DNA from 3 places in the Actinoalloteichus sp. GBA129-24 genome. Region 2 is predicted to be linked to each of the others. Evidence: riboswitches for the same ligand, from Rfam matches in the RefSeq annotation. Region 2 holds a riboswitch; each other region holds the start of a gene.
What was found. Region 2 has a riboswitch for cobalamin ahead of UA75_RS13210 (CbiQ family ECF transporter T component). Riboswitches for the same ligand answer to the same signal wherever they lie in the genome.
Positions count from the first base shown of each region.

Region 1 (4,981 bases), 410 kb from region 2:
TCGCACCAGCCGCTGACCCTCGGCTGATCTCGATGCGCGCGGCGGCGGTGCACCGTGGGGGAGAGCCGCTGATCCGCACGACGTCGGACGATCGACCGAGACGGGGCCCCGTGCCCTCGGCGGCGCGCCCGGAGCGGCAGCGTCCCTGGCATCTCGGTGCCGCGAAACCCGGTGACGGGGACGAGAACGGGGATCTCGACCGCGGTCAGCCGGGCACGGCGCCCGTACCGGCAGGCGCCGTGGCGACACGGTGCTCCGCAACGGACGGTGGCTCCGTGGTGAGTGGACGGCCGATCGGCAGGCCCGATGACGCCGCCCCCGGCCGTTCTCCGCGCTGACGGAGCGCGGCCGGACTCCCCCGATCGGGCGGATGACGAGCGCCGGGGGTGTGCTCGGTCGGTGAGGGGGAAGCCGTCACGGTGTGGGGCGGCGGCCCTGCGGACGGCACGGCAGGCGGGTGCAGGGGGGAGGCCCGTCTGTGGTGTCGCCCGATGTCTGCTCGGGTCCGCTGTTGCACGTGCGGGCGGTTCGTCGTCGATGAGGGGTGACGACGAACCGCCCGCACTCGGCTTCTCCGCCCCGACCATCCTCGCCGGGCCTGCCTGTCGGCGGGTTCGCCTGCGCCGGGACGCAGCCATCGTTCGCTGCGAGCGCCGAGGGCGGGCGGCTGCCCTGCCTCGCAGGCCGCGTGCGGCGGGGAGTGGTCGGGCGGGCACCGGTCCGGCCCCGCCGAGCGACCTCGCCGGCCTGGCCCGGACGGGACAGGCCGCCGCCGTGCCTGCCCGCCGGATCGCCTCGGCGCCGACCGTGACTCAGGAGCGGGCAGCGGGGTCCGAGGCCGCAGGCTCGGGGCCGACCTCTCGACTGCGCTTGATGGCCGCGCGTCGGGCCAACCGGTGCTCACGGCGGATGCCCGCCTCGGCGTGCCGTCGTCGATCGGTCGCCGACTCGGGAAGGACCTCGGGAACCGGTCTCGGCTTCCCGTCGGAGTCGACCGCGACGAACACCAGGTAGGCGCTCGCCACATGCGTGGGCGGCACCGACTCGTTCCAGCGCTCGGCCACGACCCGCACCCCGACCTCCATCGAGGTGCGACCCGTCCAGTTGACCTGGGCGCTGGCGTGTACGAGATCACCGACGCGAACCGGGATCAGGAACAGCATCTCGTCCATGAACACTGTCAGCGCCGTGCCACCCGAGTGTCGCCCGGCGCAGGCCGCCGCGACGTCGTCGACGAACTTCATGATCACGCCGCCGTGCACCGTGCCGTACAGGTTCGTCTCGGTCGCGGTCATGATCTGACTGAGCGTGGTGGCCGCTGCCGAGGTCGGCTTACCGGGAAGCTCGGAGACGGGATGCATGGCGTCGAGGGTAGGCGATCCCGGCCTGCGAGATGTCGAGTCCGCGTCGAGACGAGCCCGTTAGGATCGGTTTCGCCGATGGTTCGTCGGCGTCCACGGCCCACGCCGAACGGCGTGGATCAGCGGCGGTGACGAGGCAAGAGGGAACCCGGTGGGAATCCGGGACTGCCCCGCAGCGGTGAGCGGGAACGAACTCCGTCACCGTCCTCACAGCGAGGACGGTCACAGCACTGGAGGTCCGGCCTCCGGGAAGCGACGGACAGTAGGTCAGCCGACCTCGACGGTCGGAAGCGCCCGTGAGTCCGAAGACCTGCCGTCGGCGGCGCGGTCCCGACGGGTCCGTGCCGCTCCGAGGTCTTCGCGGGAGGACCGGGGTGAGCAGTCAGTCGGGGACCGGTCTCGGTCCTGCCCGTTCTGCTCGCGTTCCGGTCGCTCGCGTGCCCGCCTCGGGGTTTCGTTGCCGCCTCGCGAGGAGAGAGCAGTGACCCATCGCACGCATGTCCCGGCGCTCGGCGCCACGGTCCTGGGCTACCCCCGGATCGGACCCGATCGAGAACTCAAGCGTGCCCTGGAGGCGTACTGGGCCGGGCGGATCGACGCCTCGGCCCTGCACGAGGTCGCGGCCGCATTGCGCGCGGCCACCTGGACGGCCTTGCGGGACGCAGGCCTCGGCTCGGTGCCCTCCAACACGTTCTCCTACTACGACCAGGTCCTCGACACGGCGGTCCTGGTCGACGCGTTGCCCGCCCGCTATACCGAGTCGGGTCGCACGCCGTTGGACGCCTACTTCGCCGCCGCCAGGGGAGCCGACTCCCTCGCGCCCCTGGAGCTGACCAAGTGGTTCGACACCAATTATCACTACCTGGTGCCCGAACTGGGCCCGGACACCGTGCTGCGACTGGCCGGCCGCAAGCCGGTCGAGGAGTTCCGGGAGGCCGCTGCCCTCGGCATCACCACCCGGCCGGTGCTGATCGGGCCGGTCACGTTCCTGCTGCTCTCCAAGTCCGCCCCCGACGCTCCGGCAGGCTTCGACCGGCTGGACCTGCTCGACGCGATGATCGACACACAGCTGGAACTCCTCGCCGAGCTGGCGGACGCGGGCGCGGAATGGGTCCAGTTCGACGAACCCGCCTTCGCAGCCGATCGGACTCCGGCGGAACTCGACGCGCTCGCCCATGCCTACCGCAGGCTCGGCGAGGCTCAGCGGCGACCCAATCTCCTGGTCACCGGCTATCACGGTGCACTCGCTGACGCACTGGGCGTGCTCGCCGACGCGCCGATCGAGGCCGTCGGACTCGACCTCGTGGCGGGTCGGGCCGACCTGGTGGGCATCGCGAGCATCGCCGGGATTCGGAACAAGACCCTCCTCGCCGGGGTCGTCGACGGACGCAACGTCTGGCGCACCGACCTCGACGAGGCCCTCGCCTACTGCGCGACTCTGCTCGGGGTGGCCGACAAGGTCGAGGTCGGCACCTCCGCGCCGTTGCTGCACGTCCCCTACGACCTCGACGCCGAATCCGGGCTCGACCCCGCGCTGCGTGCCCGGCTCGCCTTCGCTCGACAGAAGGTGGACGAGGTCGTCCTGCTGAGCAAGGCGCTCAGCGGGGCCGACGAGGTGGCCGCCGAGCTCCAGGAGTCGCGGCGGGCCCTGCGGGCACGCGAAGGCGCGGCAGCCCGCGACCAGCGGGTCAGGGCCAGGCTCGACTCGCTGCGTCCGGAGCACAGCAGGCGGGCCGACTATCAGGTCCGGGTCGAGGGCCAGGCCGAACGGCTGGGCCTGCCGCCGCTGGCCACCACGACCATCGGCTCCTTCCCCCAGACCGGCGGGGTTCGCCGGGCGAGGGCGGACCGCCGGGCGGGCCGGATCGACGAGGACGAGTACCGGCGGCGGATGCGCGCGGAGATCGCCGACGTCATCGCGCTTCAGGAGGACATCGGCCTGGACGTGCTGGTCCACGGCGAACCGGAACGCAATGACATGGTGCAGTACTTCGCCGAGAACCTGGCGGGCTTCCTGTCCACCGAGCACGGCTGGGTGCAGTCCTACGGCTCCCGCTGTGTCCGGCCGCCGATCATCCACGGCGACGTCAGCAGGCCCGCCCCGATGACCGTCGAGTGGAGTTCCTACGCACAGTCGCTGACCGAGCGGCCGGTCAAGGGGATGCTCACCGGACCGGTCACGATCCTGGCCTGGTCTTTCGTCCGAGACGATCAGCCGCTCGGCGACACGGCACGCCAGGTGGCGCTGGCGCTCCGCGACGAGATCCGCGATCTGGAGAGCGCCGGGCTGCGCATCGTGCAGGTGGACGAACCCGCGTTGCGGGAGCTGCTGCCGCTGCGGGAGGCCGACCGCGCCGACTACCTCGCCTGGGCGGTCGACTCCTTCCGGCTGGCGACCTCCGGCGCCGCCGACAGCACGCAGATCCACACCCATCTGTGCTACTCGGAGTTCGGGGACGTCATCGACGCGATCGACGCGCTCGACGCGGACGTGACGACGATCGAGGCGGCGCGCTCTCGGATGGAGGTGCTGGACGACCTGCACAAGATCGGCTACCGCCGAGGCGTGGGTCCCGGCGTCTACGACATCCATTCGCCGCGAGTGCCCGACGAGGCCGAGGTGACCCGGCTGATCGGCGCGGCGCTGGACGCGGTGCCCGGCGACCGGTTGTGGGTGAATCCCGACTGCGGCCTGAAGACCAGGGGATACGCCGAGGTCGAACCCGCCCTGCGTGCCATGGTCTCGGCGGCCCGAGCCCTGCGGACGCAGGTTCGCGGCTGACGTTCGCCGATGCCCGGCGCCGGACGTCACCCGCGAGTGAGTCCGGCGCCGGGCGTCGAGCGATCCGCTGGATCGGCCGTTCTTCCCGGCAGGCGGCGGCCGATCCGACCCCGAGGCACTCGGTGTGTGCGTCACCCCCGGAAGGGGGCCTGCGGACTCCCCGCGTGGCGGTGGATCGGCGGCCTGTGCTGCTCTACCGTGATCCTTCGCCCCGACGCCGCCGAGGCGCCGGGCACCGGGTCGACCAGAGGAGTTCGGATGCCGCAGCAGGTCAGAGCGGTCGTGGCCACCGCACGGGACGCCCCCGTCACCGTCGAGACGATCGTGGTCCCCGATCCGGGACCGGGCGAGGTGGTGGTGGACGTCGCGGCGTGCGGGGTGTGCCACACGGACCTGCACTACCGGCAGGGCGGTATCAACGACGAGTTCCCCTTCCTCCTCGGACACGAGGCGGCGGGCACCGTCGAGTCCGTCGGCGAGGGCGTCGAGGACGTCGCCGTGGGCGATTACGTGGTGTTGAACTGGCGTGCGGTCTGCGGCCGATGTCGCGCGTGCAGCCGGGGCCGACCCTGGTACTGCTTCGCGACGCACAACGCGACGCAGCAGATGACGCTGACCGACGGCACCCCGCTGTCCCCGGCGCTGGGCATCGGGGCCTTCGCCGAGAAGACCCTGGTCCACCAGGGCCAGTGCACGAAGGTCGACCCGAAGGCCGAGGCGGCGGTGGCCGGGCTGCTCGGCTGCGGCGTCATGGCCGGGCTCGGCGCGGCGATCAACACCGGCGAGGTCGGTCGGGGCGACTCGGTGGCGGTCATCGGCTGCGGCGGAGTGGGCGCGG
Region 1 covers NZ_CP016077.1:2,546,621-2,551,601, forward strand. Annotated here, with positions in the region: gene UA75_RS11435 (ABC transporter permease) at 1-16, shown strand, start outside; gene UA75_RS11440 (acyl-CoA thioesterase) at 813-1,361, opposite strand; cobalamin riboswitch at 1,471-1,694, shown strand; gene metE (5-methyltetrahydropteroyltriglutamate--homocysteine S-methyltransferase) at 1,843-4,143, shown strand; gene UA75_RS11450 (S-(hydroxymethyl)mycothiol dehydrogenase) at 4,402-4,981, shown strand, end outside.
Region 1: another riboswitch for cobalamin. It lies ahead of metE (5-methyltetrahydropteroyltriglutamate--homocysteine S-methyltransferase); the one in region 2 lies ahead of UA75_RS13210 (CbiQ family ECF transporter T component).

Region 2 (4,981 bases):
GGCTCATCGAGGAGCACGACCGGCGGCGCGGCGACGAGCTGAATCGCCAGAACCAGCGCCAGTCGCTGCCCCTCGGACAGATCACGCGGATGACCGTGCGGGTCGACCTCGTCGATCAACCGCCCCAGCAGCGTCACGCAGGTTCCCGGCGGCGCCGCCGACTCCCGATCGGCCTGCGCGCACTCCTGGGCGACCGTCTCCAGATACAGCAGGTCGGCCGCCGTCTGCGGCACCAGGCCGACGAGAGCCCTGGCCCGATGCGCGGGCTCGGCCGCCGGATCGAGTCCGCCGGTGAGCACAGTGCCGCCCGCGCGGCGGCCCGAACCCTGCAGAGCCCACAGCAGTGAGGACTTGCCGGAGCCGTTTCGGCCCATCAGCGCGGTGACCTGACCGCCGTGCAGGTCGAGGTTCACCGCCCGGACCGCCACGACGTCGCCGTGCCGCACCACCACGTCGTGTGCCGACAGCAGCGGCGACTCCGTCGCCGCCCTCTCCGGCGCGGGCGGGGCGTGGTCGGTCAGCCGGGCGCGCAGCTCAGGCGCCCGTCTGCGGGCGTCGCGCACCGACAACGGCAGCGGCGTCCAGCCCGCCAGCCTGCCCAGCTCCACCACCGGCGGCGCCAGCGTCGCGTCCGCCAGCACCTCGGCGGGCCGCCCGTCGACCACGCCGCCGTCGCCGGGCAGGTAGACCATGCGGTCGGCGTACTGCACGACCCGTTCCAGCCGGTGCTCGGCGATCACCACCGTGACCCCGAGATCGTGCACGAGCCGGGTGACCGAGGCCAGCACCTCTTCGGCGGCCGTCGGGTCCAGCGCCGAGGTCGGCTCGTCGAGCACCAGCACCCGAGGATGCACGGTGAGCACCGAGCCGATCGCCACCCGCTGCTGCTGCCCACCAGACAGGGAACGCAGCGACCGGTCCCGCAGCTCCGCGATTCCGAGCAGGTCCAGCGTCTCCTCGACGCGCTTGCGCATCACCTCGGCGGGAATCGCGAGCTGCTCCATGCCGTAGGCCAGCTCCTCCTCCACCGTGTCGGTGACGAAACCTGCCAGCGGGTCCTGGCCGACGACTCCGACCAGGTCGGCGAGTTCACGGGGTGGATTCGTCCTCGTGTCCCGTCCCGCCACCGTGACTCGGCCGCGCAGCGTCCCGCCGGTGAAGTGCGGCACCCGGCCGTTGATCGCACCGAGCAGCGTCGACTTGCCCGAGCCGGTGTGACCGACCACGAGGCACAGCTCGCCCTCCTCGATCTCCAGGTCGACACCGGACAGGACGGGGGCGGACTCGCCATAGTGGACCGCCACCTCCTCGAAGCGGATCATGAGCGGACCTCCGGCGGCGGGGCGAACCACGCGGGGGCGACTCCCGCGAGGATGCCGAGCACCGGCGGCAGCGTCACCGTCGGCCAGCTCAGCGGGCTGAGTGAGGGATAGAGGTTCGCCGGGTCGACCCCGGCGGTCACGGTGAGCACGAGGGCGGCGGTCAGGCCCGACAGCACCACGAGCGTCTCCGGCAGGCGCCACCGGTCGGGCCGGTAGACGCTGCGGCGGATTCGCCTGCCTGCGACGAGGAAGCCCGCACCGGCGACGAGCAGGCCCGCGACCGCCATCGGCAGCCCGAAGGCGTGCCGGGTGCCGTCCAACAGCCCGTACACGCCGACACACACGCCGAGCAGGCCCGCGATCACCAGCACCCCGGTCAGCAGACGAGTGCGCCTCGGCGTGTCGCCGAACCGGCCGTACCCTCGGGAGTCCATCGCCGAGGCCAGGGCGAGCGACCGGTCCATGGCATCGGCCAGTACCGGGACCACGATGCCGCGCAACGCCCGGAGCCCGCGTTGTCTGCCGCCGCGCAGCCGCCGGGCCCGGCGGACCCGCAGGACGCTCTCCATGAGCTGCGGCGCCACGGAGAGGGCCACCACCACGGCCGTGCTGATCTGGTAGAGCGCCGCAGGCACCGCCTTGAGCATCCGGCGCGGATCGGCCAGCGAGTTCGCCGCGCCGAGACAGATCAGCATCGTCGCCAGGCGCAGCCCGTCGTAGAGCCCGCCGAGCAGCTCCTCGGCGCTCACCGGGCCGAGCAGCCGGATGCCCGCCGCCGCCTCCGGGAGCGTGATCTCCGGCAGCACGAACAGGATGTGCTCGCCCGCACCGCCCCCGAAGATCATCCGCCACAACACGCGCATGACGACGATGAACACCCCGAGGTACACGTACATCCGGAACGTGGCGGCCCACGGCGCCCGGCCGCGACGCCGGACCACGACGTACCCCGCCACCACCAGGATCAGCGACAACAGCAGCGGATTGGTCGTGCGGCCCGCTGCGGCCGCCAGGGCCAGTGCCCATAACCACCAGGCACCGGGATGCAGGGCTCTCGGGAGCCGCGTCGAGGCCCGGAGCACCGATGCGGTCACGCCGCCCACGTCCCGGAGGCACGGGGCTCGCAGGGCCGCTCGGCAGGAGGGCTGTCATGCCGGTCTCGGGGCCGCCGACGGGCCTGCGCGGCGCGGAGCGAGGGCGTCTCGACCACGATCCGGTGTCCGGCGGCGGTCTGCGGCCTGCGCAGCGTGGTACCCGACATGCCTCGATGCCTTCCCCGAGCGGGTCGAGAGAGGCATCCGACCAAGAGCAGGCGCCGCCGACGTCGGCGTGCGTGCTCGAATCGGACTCCACCTGCGGACCACGACAGTGTGAACGAGCCCTCGTCCCCGGACGGGCATTCCGGCTCGTCGTGCCTCGGCACGAACCACGGCTGCGGGTCAGCGCCGGACTTCGACCGGCTTCCCCCGCCGGGGACGTCTGAAGTTGTCACGACCGGTCAGCGGTCGTCGAGAGACTACCGAGGAGATTAACTCACTCGAGTGGTCCTGGGTCGGCGCACGCGGCAGACCGTTCAGCCGTGCCGGCTCGAGCCACCAAGTCGTTCCTCCGCCCTGCGCCGGGCCCGAGACACCCGGCTCGATGTGCTCGACTCGGCGCGGTCGGCGGATCGGCGCAGGCGGCGGTACGCAGTCGAACCCGGTGACGCACGGCGAAGGGCGCCGCATCGAGCGCTCGTCGCCGATGGGCAGGACGCGGTCGACCCTCGGCCCGCCGGATGCATCGTCGGAGACGGGACTGCTGTGCCGAGTGGTCCGCCACCCACGGAGATCATTACGATGAGTAGTCGACGTCCGTCACTAAGGGTGGTAGATCCGCGAAGTTCAGGTGACAGGGCTCGTGATGTCGCGACGGCAGCCACGAGATCGACCGGCGGTGTGCCAGCTACCGCAGGCCCGTGTCCAGGACGAAAGACGAGGCAGCCGCAATGAGGATCGCCGTCATCGGAGAATTCCGTGCTGACCGAGTGGTCGACGCCATCACCCGTTCCGGCCACCACGACCTGGTGTTGTTAGGGCCGACGGACGTCGCCGACTACGTCGGCAGGCGGGCTCGTCACCGGCACCTGGCGGCGAGTGCGGAACCGGAGGACCTGCTGGCGGTCTGGACCGAGGAAGACGTCGAGCTGGTCATCCCGAGCCTCTATCCGGTCGACCAGGAACAGCTGCTGCCCAGCCTGGCCGCCGCCGCCGACGCGTGGCGCGGCCCCGGCAGGCACGCCGTCGTCCACTCGACCCGCTTCGCCGACCTGGTCACCGACAAGGCGATGTTCCATCGCGTCGCGCTCGCGGCGGGCTGGCCGGTGCCCGAGGCCGTCATCTGCGACCGGGTGGAGGAACTGGAGTCGGCGGTGCGTCGGATCGGCGGCCTGCCCGTCATGGTGAAGGAGGCCAGGTCACTCCCACGCGCGGGCCGCTGGCATGTCGACACCGAGCAGCGCCTCACGACGCTGCCGCTGACCGCCTTCCCCGTCGTCGTTCAGCGTGTCTGCCGGGGTGAGGAGTTCGGCCTCGAACTCTTGAGCGGCGCGAACGTCACCGACTGCTGGCCGATCGCCTCCTTCGGTCCGCTGGACCAGCGCTGCATTCCGGGGCATCGGGCGCGGCTCGCTCCGATCGCGCTCCCGCCTGCCGTGATCACCGAGCTGGCCGGGTTCATCCGCGGCATGACCGACCAGTTCGACGTGTGCGGTCCATGGCAGATCGACTTCGCCGTCTGCGATGGCAGGCTCCAGGTGTTGGAGGTCAACGGCAGGCTCAGCGGCATGGCCGATCTCAGTGCGGCCACCACCGGTCTCGATCCCTACGACGCCTTCGTCGACGCCTGCCTCGGCCAGCCTCGTGTCGTGCCGCCTGCCCGCCGGCTCGCCCTGGAGCTGCCGATCCGTCTCGACGCGCAGCTGCCGGGACTGCCGTGGGGTGTGCGCATGAGGCGACAGTTTCCGCTGCCCACGAACCGGTCGCTGCCGGTGGACTTCCAACGGCTGCTCGTCACGGCGGACGATCCGGTGCTCCTGGCGAAGTGGCTGCGCGACTTTCCCCCGGACGCCCTGCTCACCGGATCGCCGGGTCAGCTCGCGGCCACCGCGCTGGAGATGAGCCCGCTGCTCACCTCGGCGGGGTGGCCTCGGGGCTGTCCGCCGGTCTGAACCGGCGACTCCGGGTTCGTATCAGCCGTGATCCGGCCTGCGAATGCTCCGGGGCCGCTCAGCAGCGCAGGCGCCTGCCGTGTCGGTGCTGTTCGCACCCTTGGCGCGGCAGCGCTGCGGCTCGGGTGCGGCTGGGTGCCTCGCGACGTCTCCCGACTGACGCCGGAGCCAGGCGGGCCGAAGGCAGGCGCCGCGACTCAGCAGGACCGCCCGGCCTGCTCGACGGCGGCGGCGATCGCGGAGCAGGGGTCGTGCGCCTCGTATTCGGCCTGGAGCCGTCGGGCCCGGTCGCGGAGGAGCGGATCGTCCAGGATGCTCTCGACGGCCTTGCGGATGTCCGCCTCGTCCGGGTCCCCGGTGCCGAGGTTGACGGCCGCCCCTGCCCAGGCGGCCTTGGCACCGACCTCGATCTTGTCCTCGGTGTCGCCCGCCAGCACCATCGGGACCCCGT
Region 2 covers NZ_CP016077.1:2,959,146-2,964,126, forward strand. Annotated here, with positions in the region: gene UA75_RS13205 (ABC transporter ATP-binding protein) at 1-1,322, opposite strand, end outside; gene UA75_RS13210 (CbiQ family ECF transporter T component) at 1,319-2,416, opposite strand; cobalamin riboswitch at 2,696-2,820, opposite strand; gene UA75_RS13215 (hypothetical protein) at 3,310-4,530, shown strand; gene UA75_RS13220 (glycosyltransferase) at 4,728-4,981, opposite strand, start outside.

Region 3 (4,981 bases), 420 kb from region 2:
GGGACTGCCAGTCCATCGTGGACGTCGTGTCCATGACCAGGTCGCCGCTCTGCCGCTGCTCGGCCAGCAGGGCGATCGAGTCGATGGGCAGCACGCCCCGGCTCCACAGCGAGCCCGCGTAGGACTCGTAGCTGCCGCGCTGCGCCGCCAGCTCGCTGGACGCGGCGATGGCGTGGTAGCTGATCTCCTCCATGCTGCGGTCGGCGAAGGCCACCGCCTCATCGGAGGCGATCGGCAGACCGAGCTGGAACAGGGCGTCCTGGAAGCCCATCATGCCCAGGCCGACCGGGCGGTGCCGCAGGTTCGACCGTCGTGCCTCGGGGATCGTGTAGAAGTTCACGTCGATGACGTTGTCCAGCATCCGCACGGCGGTGGTGACGGTGGCGGCCAGCCGCTCCCGATCCAGCTCCAGCCGTCCGTCGGGGCCGGGGCGCAGGTGCTCGGCCAGGTTGACCGACCCGAGGTTGCAGACGGCGACCTCGTCGGCGGAGGTGTTCAGCGTGATCTCGGTGCACAGGTTCGACGAGTGCACCACGCCGATGTGCTGCTGCGGCGAGCGCAGGTTGCACGGGTCCTTGAAGGTGATCCACGGGTGGCCGGTCTCGAACAGCATGGTCAGCATCCGCCGCCACAGCTCGACGGCCCGGACCCGGCGGAAGACCCTGATCTCACCCCGGTCGGCGGCCCGCTCGTACTCCCGGTACCGCTCGGCGAACGCGGTGCCGTAGAGGTCGTGCAGGTCGGGGACCTCGTCGGGGGAGAACAGCGTCCACTGGTCGTCGGCCTCGACGCGGCGGAGGAACTCGTCGGGAACCCAGTTCGCCGTGTTCATGTCGTGGGTGCGGCGCCGGTCGTCGCCGGTGTTCTTGCGCAGGTCGAGGAACTCCTCGACATCGACGTGCCAGGTCTCCAGGTAGGCGCAGACCGCACCGAGCCGCTTGCCGCCCTGGTTCACGGCCACCGCCGTGTCGTTGGCGATCTTCAGGAAGGGGACGACGCCCTGCGAGCTGCCGTTGGTGCCCTTGATGTGCGCGCCGAGGCCGCGGACCGGCGTCCAGTCGTTGCCGAGTCCGCCCGCGTACTTCGACAGCATGGCGTTGTTGCGGATGCCGTGGAAGATCCCGCTCAGGTCGTCCTCGACGGTGGTGAGGAAGCAGGACGAGAGCTGCGGTCGGGTGGTGCCCGAGTTGAACAGCGTCGGGGTGGAGCACATGAAGGCGAAGGTGGACAGCAGCTCGTAGAACTCGATCGCCCGCGCCTCGCGCTCGTCCTCGCGCAGTGCCAGGCCCATCGCGACGCGCATGAAGAACATCTGCGGCAGTTCGAACCGCACGCCGCCGCTGTGCTGGAGGTAGCGGTCGTAGAGCGTCTGGAGGCCGAGGAACTGGAAGTCCCGATCGCGCTCCGGGCGCAGCGCGGCGGCGATCCGGCCGAGGTCGAAGTCGGCGAGGGTCGGGTCGAGCAGGTCCAGGGCGATGCCGCGCCGCACGAAGGCCTCGAAGGCGGCCGGGTAACTCGCCGCGACCGCCTCGGGGCTCGCGTCGGGCACGGGGCGGCCGAGGAAGGTCAACGCCTCGGCACGCAGCTTCTCCAACAGCAGCCGGGCGGCCACCTGCGAGTAGTGCGGCTCGATCTCGACCATGCTGCGGGCGGCCATGATCTGGGCCAGCGCCAGCTCGTCGGCGTCGATGCCGTCGTAGAGGTTGCGCACCGTCTCGTCGAGGACGGTCTGCGCGGTGACGCCTGCCAGCCCGGCACACGCCTCGTGCACGGTCGCGGCGAGCCGTTCGACGTCGAGTGGAGCGAGAGCGCCGTCCGCGTCCTTGACCCGGATCACCCGATCGGGAAGTTCAAGCGGCGCGGGAGCGGCGGAGGCGGGAATCCCCTCGGCGATCGCGCGGCGATCTGCCTGAACGGGTCGTGCTGGTCGGAGTGACTCGACGGTCACGGTGGTCTCCTCGTAGCCGGGGCGGCATCGGTTCACCCCCGAGGAGGAGCGCGCGGCAGCACGCGGACCTGCCGATGGCATGATCCGTCGCTGTCCACACGGCCCACCCTCGAGGCCTCGGACGGCGTGCTCGGTGGCACGCGCCGATGGCAGGTCTTCGGACTCACGGGCTTCCGGCGAGGTGGGACTCGCCGGTCCTACGGCCGTCACTTCCCGAGAGACCGAGGTCTCCTAGTGTGTGCACCGTCCGGTATGGACGGCGACGGCCTTCGTTCCCGTTCACCGCTGCGGGGCAGTCCCGGACTCGCACCGGGTTCCCTGTCTCCTCGTCATGACACCGGCAGGCGCCCTGACGAACCATCAGCGGGGGTGAGACTACATGTTGGGGTCGGTGCTTTGTCTCACCCCAACATCCTGGCGTGTTCCCGACTGTGGTCGGCTAGGGTGACTCGCCGAGAACGAGGCGATCACAGGGTGACCGGGCCGACCGGGAGGGTGACGCGACCCGGTTCTTAGTGAAAACTGCTCTCATCAGAGTGGGCGTCCTTCTCGAGAGGAGAGCCGTGGACGGGGCAACGGAAGCCGAATCGGGCAGACACCGCAGCAGAGCCCGTCGCCGCCGCCGCGTCGTGCTGGGCATCACCTCGGCGCTGCTGGTCGTGCTCGCCGCGTCGGCCTGGGCAGTGCGCCAGGACGTCGGCGGCGGATACAGCGAGGCAGGGAGCAGACTCCGGGTCGTGACCACGACGAACTTCCTCACCGACGCCGTCGGTGAGATCGGCGGCACCGACATCGAGCTGACCGGGCTGATGGGCAGCGGCGTCGACCCGCATCTCTATCAGGCCCAGGCGGGTGATCTGCGGCTGCTGCGGGAGGCGGACCTGATCGTCGCCGTCGGCCTGCATCTGGAGGCCGGGCTCCGGCCGGTGCTCGACGATCTCGCCCGCGACACCACGGTCCTGTTCGTGGGCGAGACCGTGCCGACCGCCTCGCTCCTTCCCGCCGAGGAAGCGGGCTCGGCGACGGAGTACGACCCGCACATCTGGTTCGACGTGGCACTGTGGCGAGACGCACTCGCGTCGGTCGGCGGCACGCTCGCCGAACTCGATCCCGACCGGGCCGACCGCTTCGACGGCCGCTGGGAACGGCATCGCGTCGAGCTGAGCGAACTGCACGAGGAGGTCGGCGAGCGGCTCGCCGAGATTCCGGAGTCCCGCCGCATCCTGGTCACCTCGCACGACGCCTTCCGCTACCTGGGCCGCGCCTACGACATCCGGGTCGAGGCGGTGCAGGGCGTGTCCACTGTGGACGAGGCGACCATCGGCGACATCGATCGAGTGGCGGGCGTCATCGCCGAGCACGGCGTGCGGGCCGTGTTCGTCGAGTCCAGCGTGTCCGGTCAGACCGCTGCCGCGGTGCTCGACGCGGCGGCCGCCCTCGGCGCGACGGCGACGCTCGGCGGAAGCCTGTACTCCGACGCGGCGGGCGCGGAAGGCACGCCGGAGGGCACCTACCTCGGCATGGTCCGCGCCGACGTCGACCTGCTCGTGGCGGGACTGCGATGATCCGCCGCGCAGCCGCCACGCCCGATTCGCCGACTCCAGGGGCGACCGAGCCCGCGCCCGCCCTCGTCGCGACGGGGCTGACGGTCGGCTATCGCGGGCGGACCGTGTTGACGGTGCCGGAGCTGGTGGTGCCCGCAGGCCGACTCACCGCCGTGGTCGGGCCCAACGGCGCGGGCAAGTCGACGCTGATCAAGGCCGCGCTCGGTCTGCTCCCGTCGACCGGGGGCGCCATCCGACTGCTCGGCGAGCCGTTGGCCCGGGTGCGCAGGCGGGTGGCCTACGTGCCGCAGCGCGATGCCGTCGCCCAGGACTTCCCCGTCACGGCCGTACAAGTCGTGGAGATGGGTCGCTACCCGCATCGCGGCTGGTTCCGCAGGCTGACTCGGGAGGACGACCGCGCCGTCAGCGAGGCCATGCTGCGGACGGGGGTCACCGACTCGGCCGACACGCCGTTGGACGAGCTGTCCGGCGGTCAGCGGCAGCGGGTGTTCCTGGCGAGGGCACTGGCCCAGCAGGCCGACCTCCTGGTACTCGACGAGCCCTTCGCCGCCGTCGACACGAGCACCGAGACACGACTGCTGACGCTGCTCGTCGAGCTGTGCGAGCAGGAGGGCCGCTCGGTGCTGATGGTGCATCACGACCTGCGCACGGTGCAGGACCACTTCGACCACGCCGTGCTGCTGTCGGGCCGGGTGATCGCCGACGGGCCGGTGAGCCGCGTGCTGCGGCCCGAGCACCTGGAGGCGGCCTACGGCATCCCGATGCCGAGTCGCGCCGACTCCGCAGACCGCGACGCCCACTCCGCGACCCCGCCGACGGCGGACGGCACCGACCGGACCACCGAGGCGGACGTCGAAGGCCGGGCACCTGCGCGCGGCTCCGCTGCGTCCGACCCGACCGCTCCCGGTTCCTCAGCGTCCGGTTCCTCAGCATCCGATTCCTCAGCGTCCGATTCCCCAGCGTCCGATTCCCGAGCGTCCGATTCGAACGCGCCCGATTCGGACACACCCGGCTCGGATTCGGCAGGGTCCGGACCGGAGCGGACGGGATGACCGGCGGAGTCCTCGGTCTGTCCTACGCCGCGTCCGTGGTGATCGGCGGCTCCGCGCTGCTGGGCATGCTGGCCGGAGTCCTCGGGCCCTTCGCCGTACTGCGCGGTCGAAGCATGTTCGGCGACGCGATGAGTCACGGGACGCTGCCCGGCGTGGTGATCGCCTTCATGGTCGGGGGAGTGAAGGACGCTCCGGTGCTCCTGATCGGGGCGGCGATCTCGGCGCTGCTCGCCGCGCTGGCCATGATCGGTCTGGAGCGAGCCGGGCGGGTCAGCCCGGACGTGGCGATCGGCGTGGTGCTCTCCGCCGCCTTCACCCTCGGGATCGTGTTGCTGACCCGGCTCTCCGCCGCCGGGTCCGGCGGACAGAGCGGTCTGGAGGAGTACCTCTTCGGGCAGGCCGCAGGCCTGGTGCGC
Region 3 covers NZ_CP016077.1:2,535,625-2,540,605, forward strand. Annotated here, with positions in the region: gene UA75_RS11395 (ribonucleoside-diphosphate reductase subunit alpha) at 1-1,894, opposite strand, end outside; cobalamin riboswitch at 2,079-2,325, opposite strand; gene UA75_RS11400 (metal ABC transporter solute-binding protein, Zn/Mn family) at 2,512-3,513, shown strand; gene UA75_RS11405 (metal ABC transporter ATP-binding protein) at 3,510-4,565, shown strand; gene UA75_RS11410 (metal ABC transporter permease) at 4,562-4,981, shown strand, end outside.
Region 3: another riboswitch for cobalamin. It lies ahead of UA75_RS11395 (ribonucleoside-diphosphate reductase subunit alpha); the one in region 2 lies ahead of UA75_RS13210 (CbiQ family ECF transporter T component).